One region of the Micromonospora sp. NPDC093244 genome, then DNA from elsewhere that is predicted to be linked to it. Evidence: riboswitches for the same ligand, from Rfam matches in the RefSeq annotation. Region 1 holds a riboswitch; the other holds the start of a gene.
What was found. A riboswitch is a leader RNA that binds a small molecule or an ion and turns the genes downstream of it on or off. The one in region 1 is predicted to bind thiamine pyrophosphate.
Positions count from the first base shown of each region.

Region 2: another riboswitch for thiamine pyrophosphate. It lies ahead of AB0N27_RS00465 (ECF transporter S component); the one in region 1 lies ahead of thiE (thiamine phosphate synthase).

Region 1 is NZ_JBFBEO010000007.1:210,210-215,920, forward strand. It holds gene AB0N27_RS27080 (thiazole synthase) at 1-512, opposite strand, end outside; gene thiS (sulfur carrier protein ThiS) at 509-709, opposite strand; gene thiO (glycine oxidase ThiO) at 700-1,821, opposite strand; gene thiE (thiamine phosphate synthase) at 1,818-2,441, opposite strand; TPP riboswitch at 2,436-2,545, opposite strand; gene AB0N27_RS27100 (ThuA domain-containing protein) at 2,840-5,711, shown strand, end outside.
Region 2 is NZ_JBFBEO010000001.1:88,147-93,857, reverse strand. It holds gene AB0N27_RS00480 (SIS domain-containing protein) at 1-398, opposite strand, end outside; gene AB0N27_RS00475 (AAC(3) family N-acetyltransferase) at 395-1,201, opposite strand; gene AB0N27_RS00470 (alpha/beta hydrolase) at 1,198-2,055, opposite strand; TPP riboswitch at 2,163-2,267, shown strand; gene AB0N27_RS00465 (ECF transporter S component) at 2,341-2,928, shown strand; gene AB0N27_RS00460 (ABC transporter ATP-binding protein) at 3,065-4,495, shown strand; gene AB0N27_RS00455 (energy-coupling factor transporter transmembrane component T) at 4,492-5,292, shown strand.

The sequences.
Region 1 (5,711 bases):
TGGTGGGGGTTGCCGATGCCGAGCCCCGAACCGATCGGGGAGCCGGCCGGCATCACGGCGGCGCAGCCCACGTCGGCGAGCCGGCGGGCGAGCACCGGATCGTCACTTGTGTACGGCAGGACGGTGAACCCGTCGGCGACGAGTTCCTCGGCGGCACGCAGCAGTTCCACCCCGTCGGGCAGGAGCGTCCGCTCGTCGCCGATCACCTCCAGCTTGACCCAGTCGGTGTCGAACGCGTCCCGGGCCAGCCGGGCCACCTTCACCGCCTCGGTCGCGGTGTGGCAGCCGGCGGTGTTCGGCAGCAGCCGTACGCCGCAGCGGTCCAGCAGGTCCAGCAGCCCACCACCGGTGCCGGGGGCGGTGTCCACCCGGCGCAGGGCCAGGGTGACCAGCTCGGTCCCGGAGGCGCGGATCGCCTGCTCCAGCACGTGCAGGTTCGCGGCCCCGCCGGTGCCGAGGATCAGCCGCGACCCGAACGTCTTGCCACCCAGCTCGAGCGTCACGCCGCTCACCCGCCCTGCGCGGCGGTGAGCACCTCGACCCGGTCACCGTCGCGCAGCACCGTGACCGGCCAGCCGGTGCGGGGCACCACCTCGCCGTTGACGGCGACCGCCACTCCCCTGTGCTGCGGGGCGATGTCGCCGACGAGGTCGGCCACCGACGTACCAGCGGCCACACTGCGACCGGTCCCGTTCACAGTCAACTCCACTGGTCCCCCTCCATCGTCCGATCAGGTCCGAAGCCGGCGAACCGGTCCGCTCCGAAGGGCGCGAGCAGCGGATCGGGTACGCCGGTGAGCACCAGGTCCCCGATCAGGTCGGCGGTGACCGGGGTGAGCACGATGCCGTGCCTGTGGTGCCCGGTGGCGGCTAGTACGTCCGGCCGGCCGGGCAGCGGCCCGAGGACCGGCGCGTTGTCGGGGGTGCCGGGGCGCAGACCCGCGGCGGCCTCGACCAGGTCGTACTCGGCCAGCTCGGGCAGCAGGTCGACGCCGGCGCGGAGCAGCCGCAGCACGGCACCGGCGGTGACTGTGGTGTCCGTGCGCTCCTCGACCGTCGCGCCGAGCACCACCTCGCCGTCGGCGCGGGGCACCACGTACACCTGCTCACCGTCGGCGTACCCCCGGATGACGTGCCGGAAGCCCGGCGCGACGCCGCCCGGCGCGCGCAGCCGGAGGATCTGGCCCTTCACCGGCCGCACCGGCAGCCCGGTGAGCGCGGCGGCGCCGCAGCCGGCGGCGACCACTGTGACCCGTGCGTCCAGGTCGGACAGTCGGCGGACCGGTCGCGGCACGAGCACCGCGCCGGCCCGCTGCGCGGCCGTGCGCAGGGCCGGCACCAGCAGTCGGGGATCGACCTGGTGGTCGGTGGGCGCGAGCGCCCCGCCGCGCACCCTCGGCGCGAGCGCCGGCTCGCGGTCGCGCAGACCGCTGGGCAGCAGCGGGGTCACCGGCAGACCAAGGTCCTGCTGGTACGCCCACAGCCGCCGCGCCTCGGCCAGGTCGTCACCGGTCAGGCCGACCATCAGGGTGCCCTCGGTCCGGTAGCCGAACTCGACGCCTGTCGCCTCGGTCAGCTCGGCGGCGAACGCCGGCCAGCGCGCGGCGGACGCCAGCAGCAGCCCGGTCAGCTGCCGCTCACCGAAGTACGCCTCGGCGACCGGGGAGAGCATGCCTGCGGCCACCGCCGAGGCCCCCGACCCGGAGGCCGGATCGTGCACCACCACCCGAAGCCCTCGGGCGGCCAACCGCCAGGCGATGGACAGCCCGATTGGCCCGGCCCCCACCACCGCCACGTCGACGGCGGTGCCGTCGCCTGTCACGCCAGTGCCCGCAGCAGCTCGGCGGTGGCGCGGGCCGGATCGGCGGCGGTGGAGATCGCGCCGACCACCGCGACCCCGTACGCCCCGGCGGTGAGCAGCGCCGGCACCCGGGCGGCGGTCACCCCGCCGATCGCGATGACCGGGACGTCGACCGCGTCGGCGACCGCGCGTACCCCGTCGGGGCCGATGGGGTCGGGCAGTCCCGGTTTGGTGCTTGTGGTGTGGCACGGCCCGACGCCCAGGTAGTTGGCCCCGGCGACGACAGCGTCGACAGCGCTCCTCGGCTCGCGGGCGGTGGCGCCCAGCACGCCGGTGGGACCGAGCACGTGTCGGGCGGCGGTGACCGGCAGGTCGTCGGCTCCGACGTGCCCACCGGCGGCACCGGCCGCGAGCGCCACGTGCAGACGGTCGTTGACCAGGCAGGTCGCCCCGTACGACGTGCACAGCGCCAGGACCGCACGGGTCAGCTCGTACGCCTCGCGGTCGGTGGCGGAGTCCTCGACGCGGACCTGCACCACCAGGTCGGCGCGGGCCTTCGTGAGGGCGGCGCGGACCACGCCGAGGGGGTCGCACCCGGGCCGGGTGTCGGTGATCAGATGCAGTCGTCCAAGGGACGGCACGGCAACGCTCCTCCCTGCGCCGGCATTACCCGGATCAGGTTCGACGGTCGGGGGCTGTCAGCCCCCCTCTCAGCCCGGTACACCGGGCTCCCGTGGGTTACTTGCGTGTCACCGTACGACAGATCCGTCGGCCTGCCAAGGGAGGGGTCGACTGCCGGGTACGGCCAAATCGACAGGGTGCTTTCTCCCGGTCCTGTTCGGAATGTCGCCCCCTGTTGCAGAACCGTTACCTGCCGGCATCTTGCCGGACATTGATCCCCGCGAACTAATTTGTTCAGCGATTCGACAAAATGCCGGCGTGGACGCCCTGGCACGGTGTCCCCGACCGGCTCCACCTGGGACGGTCTTCGGCGAGCCGGCCCCCGCGTATTCCTGTCCACTGCGACATTGGAGGCGGCGTGTCCCGTTCTCGTCGTGCCCGAAAACCCATCACCGCGACCCTCATCTCCCTGGCCCTCGCGTCGACGACCCTGCTCGGGTCCCCGGCGCAGGCGGCCCCCGCCGCCGCCCAGATCCCCCCGCGCGACGCGCAAGCCGCGACCCCGGTGACCCAGGTGGTGCCGAAGGCGCCGAAGGCCGCCGCCGCCGACCCCTACTCGGTGCTGGTCTTCTCCAAGACCGCCGGCTTCCGGCACGACTCCATCCCGACAGGCGTCGCCGCCATCCAACAACTCGGCGCCGCCAACGGATTCACGGTGGACAACTCCGAGGACGGTGCGGTATTCACCGACGCCAACCTGGCGAAGTACAAGGCGGTGATCTGGCTCTCCACCACGGGCGACGTGCTCGACGCCGACCAGCAGGCCGCCTTCGAGCGGTACGTGAAGGCCGGCGGCGGTTACGTGGGCATCCACGCCGCCTCGGACACCGAGTACAGCTGGGCCTGGTACGGCGACCTGGTCGGCGCGTACTTCGCCAACCACCCCCAGAACCAGCAGGCCACGGTCAAGGTGGAGGACCACGCCCACCCGTCGACGGCCGAGCTTCCGGACCGCTGGTCCCGGTTCGACGAGTGGTACAACTTCCAGACCAACCCCCGGCCGGACGTGCACGTGCTGGCCAGCCTGGACGAGAAGAGCTACACCCCGGGCGCGGGCGCGATGGGCGCCGACCACCCGACCGCCTGGTGTCAGGACTTCGACGGCGGTCGTTCCTGGTACACGGGCGGTGGGCACACCCGCGAGTCGTACGCCGAGCCCGAGTTCCTCAAGCACCTGCTCGGCGGCATCCAGACGGCGGCCGGCGTGGTCGACGCCGACTGCGGCGCCTCGAAGACGTCGAACTTCGAGAAGGTCGCCCTGGACAGCAACACCAGCAACCCGATGGAACTGGACATCGCCCCCGACGGGCGGGTCTTCTACATCGAGCGCGACGGTCGGGTGCAGATCGTCAAGCCGGACACCGGCAACACCGTCACGGCCGTCGACCTGGACGTCTTCACCGGCAACGAGGACGGCCTGATCGGCATCCGGCTCGACCCGAACTTCGCCACGAACAAGTGGGTGTACCTGTACTACGCGCCGAACGACGGCGTCACGCGCAACCTGCTGTCCCGGTTCACCGTGACCGGCGACACCATCGACCTGGCCAGCGAGAAGCAGGTGCTGCGGGTCGACACCCAGCGCAACACCTGCTGCCACGCGGGCGGCAGCATGACCTTCGACAGCGCTGGCAACCTCTACCTGGCCACCGGTGACAACACCAACCCGTTCGAGTCGAACGCGTACGCCCCGCTCGACGAGCGGCCGGGCCGTCAGGACTACGACTCGCAGCGCACGTCGGCGAACACCAACGACCTGCGCGGCAAGGTGATCCGGATCCACCCGGAGGACGACGGGACGTACACGGTTCCGACCGGCAACCTCTTCGCGCCGGGCACCGAGAAGACCCGTCCCGAGATCTACGCGATGGGCTTCCGCAACCCGTTCCGGATCGGCACCGACCCGAAGACCGACACGCTGTACGTCGGGGACTACGGGCCGGACGCCAACGCGAACAACCCGGACCGGGGCCCCCGCGGTCTGGTCGAGTGGAACGTCGTGACCCCCGGCAACTACGGCTGGCCGTACTGCACGGGCACGAACGAGGCGTACAACGACTACACGTTCCCGTCCGGGCCGAGCGGGCCGAAGTTCGACTGTGCCGCGCCGGTGAACAACTCGCCCAACAACACGGGCCTGACCAATCTCCCGCCTGTCGTCCCGGCCACCGTCGACTACGGCTACGCCGGTGACGCGCGGTACCCGGAGATCGGTGGCGGTGGCGCCCCGATGGGCGGCCCGGCCTACCGGTACGACGCCAACCTCAACTCGACACGCAAGTGGCCGGCCTACTACGACGGCAAGGCGCTGCTCGGCGAGTGGAACCAGAACAAGATGTACACGATGCAGATGACCGCTGACGGCAAGTCGTTGGTGGACATCAACCAGCTGCTCACCGGCATGAAGATGATCCGGCCGATGGACTTCGAGTTCGGCCCGGACGGCGCGCTCTACCTGATCGAGTGGGGCACGGGCTTCGGCGGCAACAACGACGACTCCGGCATCTACCGGATCGACTACACCGCCGGCGACCGCGCACCTATCGCGGCGGCGTCCGCCAACCCCACCTCGGGGCCGGCGCCGTTGACCGTCGCCTTCTCCAGCGCCGGCTCTCGGGACCCGGACGGTGGCGATCTCACCTACTCCTGGACCTTCGGCGACGGGCAGACCTCCACCGAGGCCAACCCGACGCACACGTATGCGACGGCTGGCAACTACACCGCCCAGCTCACCGTGACGAACCCGAAGGGCCGTACCGCGGTGGCCAACGTGCCGGTCACCGTGGGCAACACCGCCCCGACGGTGAGCATCGAGTTCCCGCCGGACGGTGGCTTCTTCAACTGGGGTGACCAGGTCCGCTACACGGTCAAGGTGACCGACCCGGAGGACGGGCAGATCGACTGCTCCCGGGTGAACCTCCAGGTGCTGCTCGGTCACGACGAGCACGCCCACCCGCTGGAGCAGCACACCGGCTGCACCGGCACGGTCCAGACGTCGCTCGCCTCCGGGCACGGCGCCGAGGCGAACGTGTTCGCGGTCTTCGAGGCCACGTACACCGACGAGGGTGGTGCCGGCGGCGCCGGTGCGCTCACCGGCCGGGACATCCAGATCCTGCAGCCCAAGCAGAAGCAGGCCGAGTACTTCACGGCCACCGGACGGGTGCCGGGCAGCACCGGCGGCGGAGACGCCGGCGTGCAACGCGAGACCGGCGCCGACAGCGCGGGCGGCG
Region 2 (5,711 bases), on a different contig from region 1:
ACCAGGGCGGCGAACTCCACCATCGCGCCGTTGACCCCCGAGTTCGAGGCCAGCACGAACACGTCGGTCGGCCGCACCGGGGCCAACTCGTACAGCCGGTGCGCCACCGCCGGGTCCCGCTCCAGCAGCGGACCGAGCCGGTCAACCGGCTCGCCGCCGAGCAGCACGAGATCGCGAAGCGCGATCCGGTTCGTCGGCACCAGGCCGCCCGCCCGCCCGGCGATCTCCATGGCCAGGGCCTCCGAGTGGCCGGTACCGAACGCGTGCACCACCCCGTCGGCGCGGACCGCGTCGGCGATCAGGTCGGCGGCCCGCCCCACCGCCTCCCGCTGACTGGCGGTCACCAGGCCGATCGTCTCGGTCACCACGGCCAGGTAGTCCTCGGCACTTACCGTCATGCGTCCTCCGTCGTCCGGTTGCGGGCCAGCCACCGCACCGCGAAGTCGACAGCCGCCCGCTGGCGCATCAACCTGCCGGTTCCGGCGCCGACAGGTCCGGCGCGAACCGCACCCGTGGCCTCCAGATCCGTGCCCAAGGCGGCGAAGTCGCCCGCGTCGAGCCGTACGTCCTGCCACCACACCCACTCCCGGCCGCCGTCGGCTGTGCGAACCGCGGCACCGACCCGCTCACGGGGCGAGCCAGGGCAGCGGTACTCGGCCAGGTGCAGCGAGGTACTCGCGGAGTGGCCCACACCGAGCAGCAACACGTCCGCGTCCAGCTCGTAGAGCCGGGCCAGCGGCGAGCCCTCACCGAGCATGTCGGCCCGGGCGTGCCCGGCCACCACCTGCTCGGCGGCCGGCCCGAGTGCCGCGAACGACACGTGCGGATGCGAACTGCGCAGGGCGCCGGGCCAGCCACGGACCGTCTCGGCGAGCACGCCCATGAACCGGCTCGGCGTGACCGCCGGGTCGAAGCCCGGCATCTCCGAACGGATCAGCGGCCACCAGTCCGCCGGCACCGGTGGGTTGCGCCACTGCGCGGGATCGCTGTTCTCCGGCGTGTGCGTGGGCACCACGACCGTGCCGTCCGGGCCGAGCGCGTCGCGCAGGGCGAGCACCACCGCCTGCGGCCCACCGCAGACGAAACCCAGCGGGCGCAGCCCGGCATGGACCAGCACCGTCGACCCTGGGCGTACGCCCAGCAGGCGCAGCTGCTCGGCGATCGAACGCCGGGTGCCGGGCCCGCCGGTGTCCGTCGTCATGACGCGTCTTCGACCGGCACGGCTCCGGCCGTTCCGCCGGCCCGGGCCAGGATCGCCTCGGCGAGCGGGCCGGGGGCGGCGTCCGGGATCCAGTGGGTCACCCCGCTCAGGGGTACGAAGCGGTAGTCGCCTGTGACGTTGGCGGCACACGCGTCAGCGGCGGCGCGGCCGATCGCCACGTCCCGGTCGCTCCACACGTACGTGGTGGGCACCCCGACCGGACCGACGCCGGCCAGGTCGGAGCCGGACATCGCCCGGTACCAGTTCAGGGCGGCGGTGAGCGCGCCCGGCTCTCGCATCGGATCGGCGTAACGGTCCACCCGGGACGCGTCCCCCACACCGCCGAGCATCTTGCGCAGGGCAGTCGCGTTGAGGGCCAGCAGCACCTTCTCCGCCTTGCCCGGCATCCGGAACAGCGCCATGTACGACGAGCGCGCCTTCTGCTGCGTGTCGGTACGCAGGGCGTGCGCCATCGCCGCGGGATGGGGCACTGACACCGCCGTGAGCGTGCGGACCCGCTCGGGATGCCCGGCGGCCACCGCCCAGGCAACGACCGCGCCCCAGTCGTGACCGACCAGGTGGACGGCGTCCAGACCGAGCACGTCGAGCACCGCCACCACGTCGGCCACCAGTTCGGGGATCCGGTACGCGGGCACCGCCTCCGGCCGGGCACCAGGCGAGTAGCCACGCTGGTCCAGCGCGTACGTGCGCAGCCCGGCCGCGTGCAGTGCCGGCACGACGTCGTCCCACTCGCCGCTGTGCTGGGGGAAGCCGTGCAGCAGCAGGACGGGTTCACCGTCCGGCGGTCCACCGGCGCGTACCTCGAACGTGAGACCTCGTGCGTCGACCCGCATGATCGTGAGCCTACCCAGCCGGCGTCCGGCCGGCAGGACGCCGACGTCGGGTGGACGCCCTGCTGGGCCGGCACCCCTTGTCGGTGCTAGCGTCAGCGAGACAACTTCATATCCGACAGGGGAGCGCACAGCGCTGAGAGTGCGGGTACGCCCGCAGACCCTCGAACCTGATCTGGGTAATGCCAGCGCAGGGAGTTCGGTCGACCTCCAGCCGCGCCGCCGTCCGGTGCCACCGGACGCGGCGTGCGTCTTGCCTGGTTCTCTTTCGTGAACTGGGAGCACAGCATGGACAACACCACAAACCGTTGGCGGACCATCGACATCGTGGTCGCCTCGGTGATCGCGGTGGCCTTCGGCGTCATCTTCTGGGCCTGGGGCCTGGTCTGGAGCGCCACCGAGGGGGCGTTCGCCTTCTTCCCGCCGGCGCAGACCCTGCTCTACGGAGTCTGGCTGATGCCGGCAGTCATCGGCGGCCTGGTCATCCGCAAGCCCGGCGCCGCGCTCTACTGCGAGACCGTGGCGGCGGTCCTCTCCGCGCTGCTGGGCAGCCAGTGGGCGGGCACGGTGATCCCGCAGGGCATCGTGCAGGGCATCGGCGCCGAGTTGGCGTTCGCCGCCTTCCGGTACCGGTCGTTCCGCCTGCCGACAGCCGTGCTGGCCGGCGCGCTCACCGGCCTGAGCGCCGCGCTGTTCGACTTCTTCGTCTGGAACGTCGACTACGCGCTCGGCGACTACCGCATCCCGTACGCGCTGCTGACCATCGTCAGCGCCACAGTGATCGCGGGCGCCGGCGGCTGGCTGCTCACCCGCGCCCTGGCCAACACCGGCGCCCTGGACCGCTTCCCGGTAGCCCAGGAACGAGCCCTCATCTGAAACGCCCGCACAGGGCGGCGCCCGCACAGGGCCACGCGCCCGCGCGGGTTGATCAAGAGGTTCGCGTCACCGCAGCGCCGCTTTCTGACGCGAACCTCTTGATCACCGGGTGAAGGACGGGATGGGGGTGGGGTCGGTGGGCGGGGTACTGCTGCGCGGGTTCGGGTGGCGGCACGCGGGGCGGCGTGCCTGGGCCCTGCGCGGCGTCGACCTGCGGGTCGAGGACGGCGAACGACTCCTGCTGCTCGGGCCCTCCGGAGCCGGCAAGAGCACGCTGCTCAGTGCGCTGGCCGGGCTGCTGCCCGACGATTCCGGCGAGCAGGAGGGCACCGTCGAAATCGACGGACTCGACCCCCGCAAGGCTCGGGAACGCGTAGGCATCGTCTTCCAGGACCCGGAGACGCAACTGGTGATGGCCCGCAGCGGCGACGACGTGGCGTTCGGGCTGGAGAACCGGGGCGTACCCACCGACGAGATCTGGCCCCGCGTCGACGAGGCGCTGCGCCGGGTCGGGTTCCCGTACCGCAGGGACCGCAACACGGCAGCGCTCTCCGGCGGTGAACAGCAACGCCTGGCCCTGGCCGGCGCGCTGGCCCTGCGGCCCGGCCTGCTGCTGCTCGACGAGCCGACAGCCAACCTCGACCCGGCCGGCGCCACACTGGTCCGGCAGGCGGTGGCCGGCGCGTTGGACGCCGACACCACGCTGATCCTCGTCGAGCACCGGGTCGCCGAGGCGTTGCCGCTTGTCGACCGGGTGGTAGTCCTGGAACCCGGCGGCGGGGTCCGCGCCGACGGGCCCCCGGAGGCGGTCTTCGCCACGCACGGCGCCGCCCTCGCCGCCGAGGGCGTCTGGGTGCCCGGTCACCCCGTCACACCCCGGCCTGCCGCCACCGGCCCCGGCGAGGTGCTGCTCACCGCCGAACGGCTCGGCCTGCCACCCCGGCTGGGCCCCACCGACCTGGTGGTACGCGCCGGCGAGGCGCTCGCCGTGCGGGGGCCGAACGGCGCCGGCAAGTCGACGTTGGCCCTGCTGCTCGGCGGGCTGCTGAAGCCGGGCACCGGCCGGGTCACCGCGTCCGGCGAGCTGGCCGGATCGGATCACCGCACTCCCCCGCACCGCTGGCGCGCGCCCGCGCTGGCCCGGCGGATCGGGTCGGTCTTCCAAGACCCGGAGCACCAGTTCGTGACAGGCAGCGTCTTCGACGAGCTGGCCCTCGGCCCGCGCCGCACCGGCCAGCCCGAGACAGCCGTCAAGGACATCGTCACCGAACTGCTGGACCGGCTGCGGCTGGCGCGGCTCGCGGCGGCCAACCCGTACACCCTCTCCGGTGGGGAGGCGCGGCGGCTCAGCGTCGCGACGGCCCTGGCCACCGCGCCCCGCCTGCTGATCTGCGACGAACCGACCTTCGGTCAGGACCGGCGGACCTGGCAGGAGCTGGTGGATCTCTTCGCCGACCTGCGCGACGCCGGGCACGGCGTGGTCACCGTCACCCACGACGCGGATTTCGTCACGGCGCTCGCCGACCGCACGGTCACACTTCACCCCACCCCGGACGACCACCGATGATCAGCATCGAGCCGGTGGCCGCACCCGACGCTCCCCTGGCCCGCCGCAACCCGGTGGCGAAGGTGGCCGCCGCGCTGATCTTCTCGTTCATCCTGCTGGCCACCCTGGACCCGGTGGCCCCCGCCATCGCCATCGCGTGCGAACTCGCCCTGCTACCGCTGTTCGGCATCCGCTACCGGGTGCTGGCCCGGCGGGCCCTGCCGCTGCTGCTCAGCGCCGCAGGCATCCTGGTCACCCTGGTGCTGTTCGCCGCCGACAGGTCCGGCCGGGTCCTGCTGGACGCGGGACCGGTGCTGGTGAGCACCGGCGTCCTGCTCACCGCGCTCGGGCTGGTGCTGCGGGTGTTCGCGGTGGCCCTGCCCGGCGTGATCGTCTTCGCCACCACGGACCCCACCGACCTGGCCGACGCGCTGATCCAGAACGCGAAGGCGCCGGCACGGTTCGCCATCGGGGCCCTTGCCGCCTTCCGGCTGGTGCCGCTGCTCGGTCAGGAATGGCAGATGATCAGCATGGCCCGTCGGGCGCGGGGTGTCGACGCCGGACGCAACCCGGTGGCGAAGCTGCGGCTGTTCACCTCCACCGCGTTCGCGCTGCTGGTCGGGGCGATCCGTCGCGGCACGCGGCTCGCGGTGGCGATGGACGCGCGGGGCTTCGACGCCGGCACACCACGAACGGTCGCCCGCCGCCAGCCGTTCACCCGCGCCGACGTCCTCCTGATCGCCGGGTCGGTCGCCCTGGCCGGCGCGGCCCTCACCACGAGCATCCTCACCGGCGCCTTCCGGCCCCTGATCGGCTGAGTCGTCGCTTTCCTGCGGCGCGCGCCGACCGGCGTCTTCCCGCGCCTCACCGCCCCGCCACGCCGGGATGATCCGCACCGCGTCGAGGATGGTGCTGCTTCGCTGGGCGGTGAGGCTGCACCATCCTCATGGTGCAGCCTCACCGCCCGCACCACCGGAACAGCGCGGCCGGGTGGGTGCGGGGTCGGCCAGCTGCGCCGGAAGGCGTACCGGCGGCTCTGGCCAGCCTGTCGGCCACGCCCGTCGGTCGAGCGCGTCCCGCCACCCTGCGGCGGTCCGGCCGTCGGTGCCTTCGGTCGCCCGGCCGCCTTCGGCAGGTCTGCCACCACCGGCGCGTCGACCACTGCCGGCACGTCGACCGGCGGCGCCAGCTCACGCGGCACCGCTGCCGGCAAAGCCGACCGGTTCAGCACCGCCGG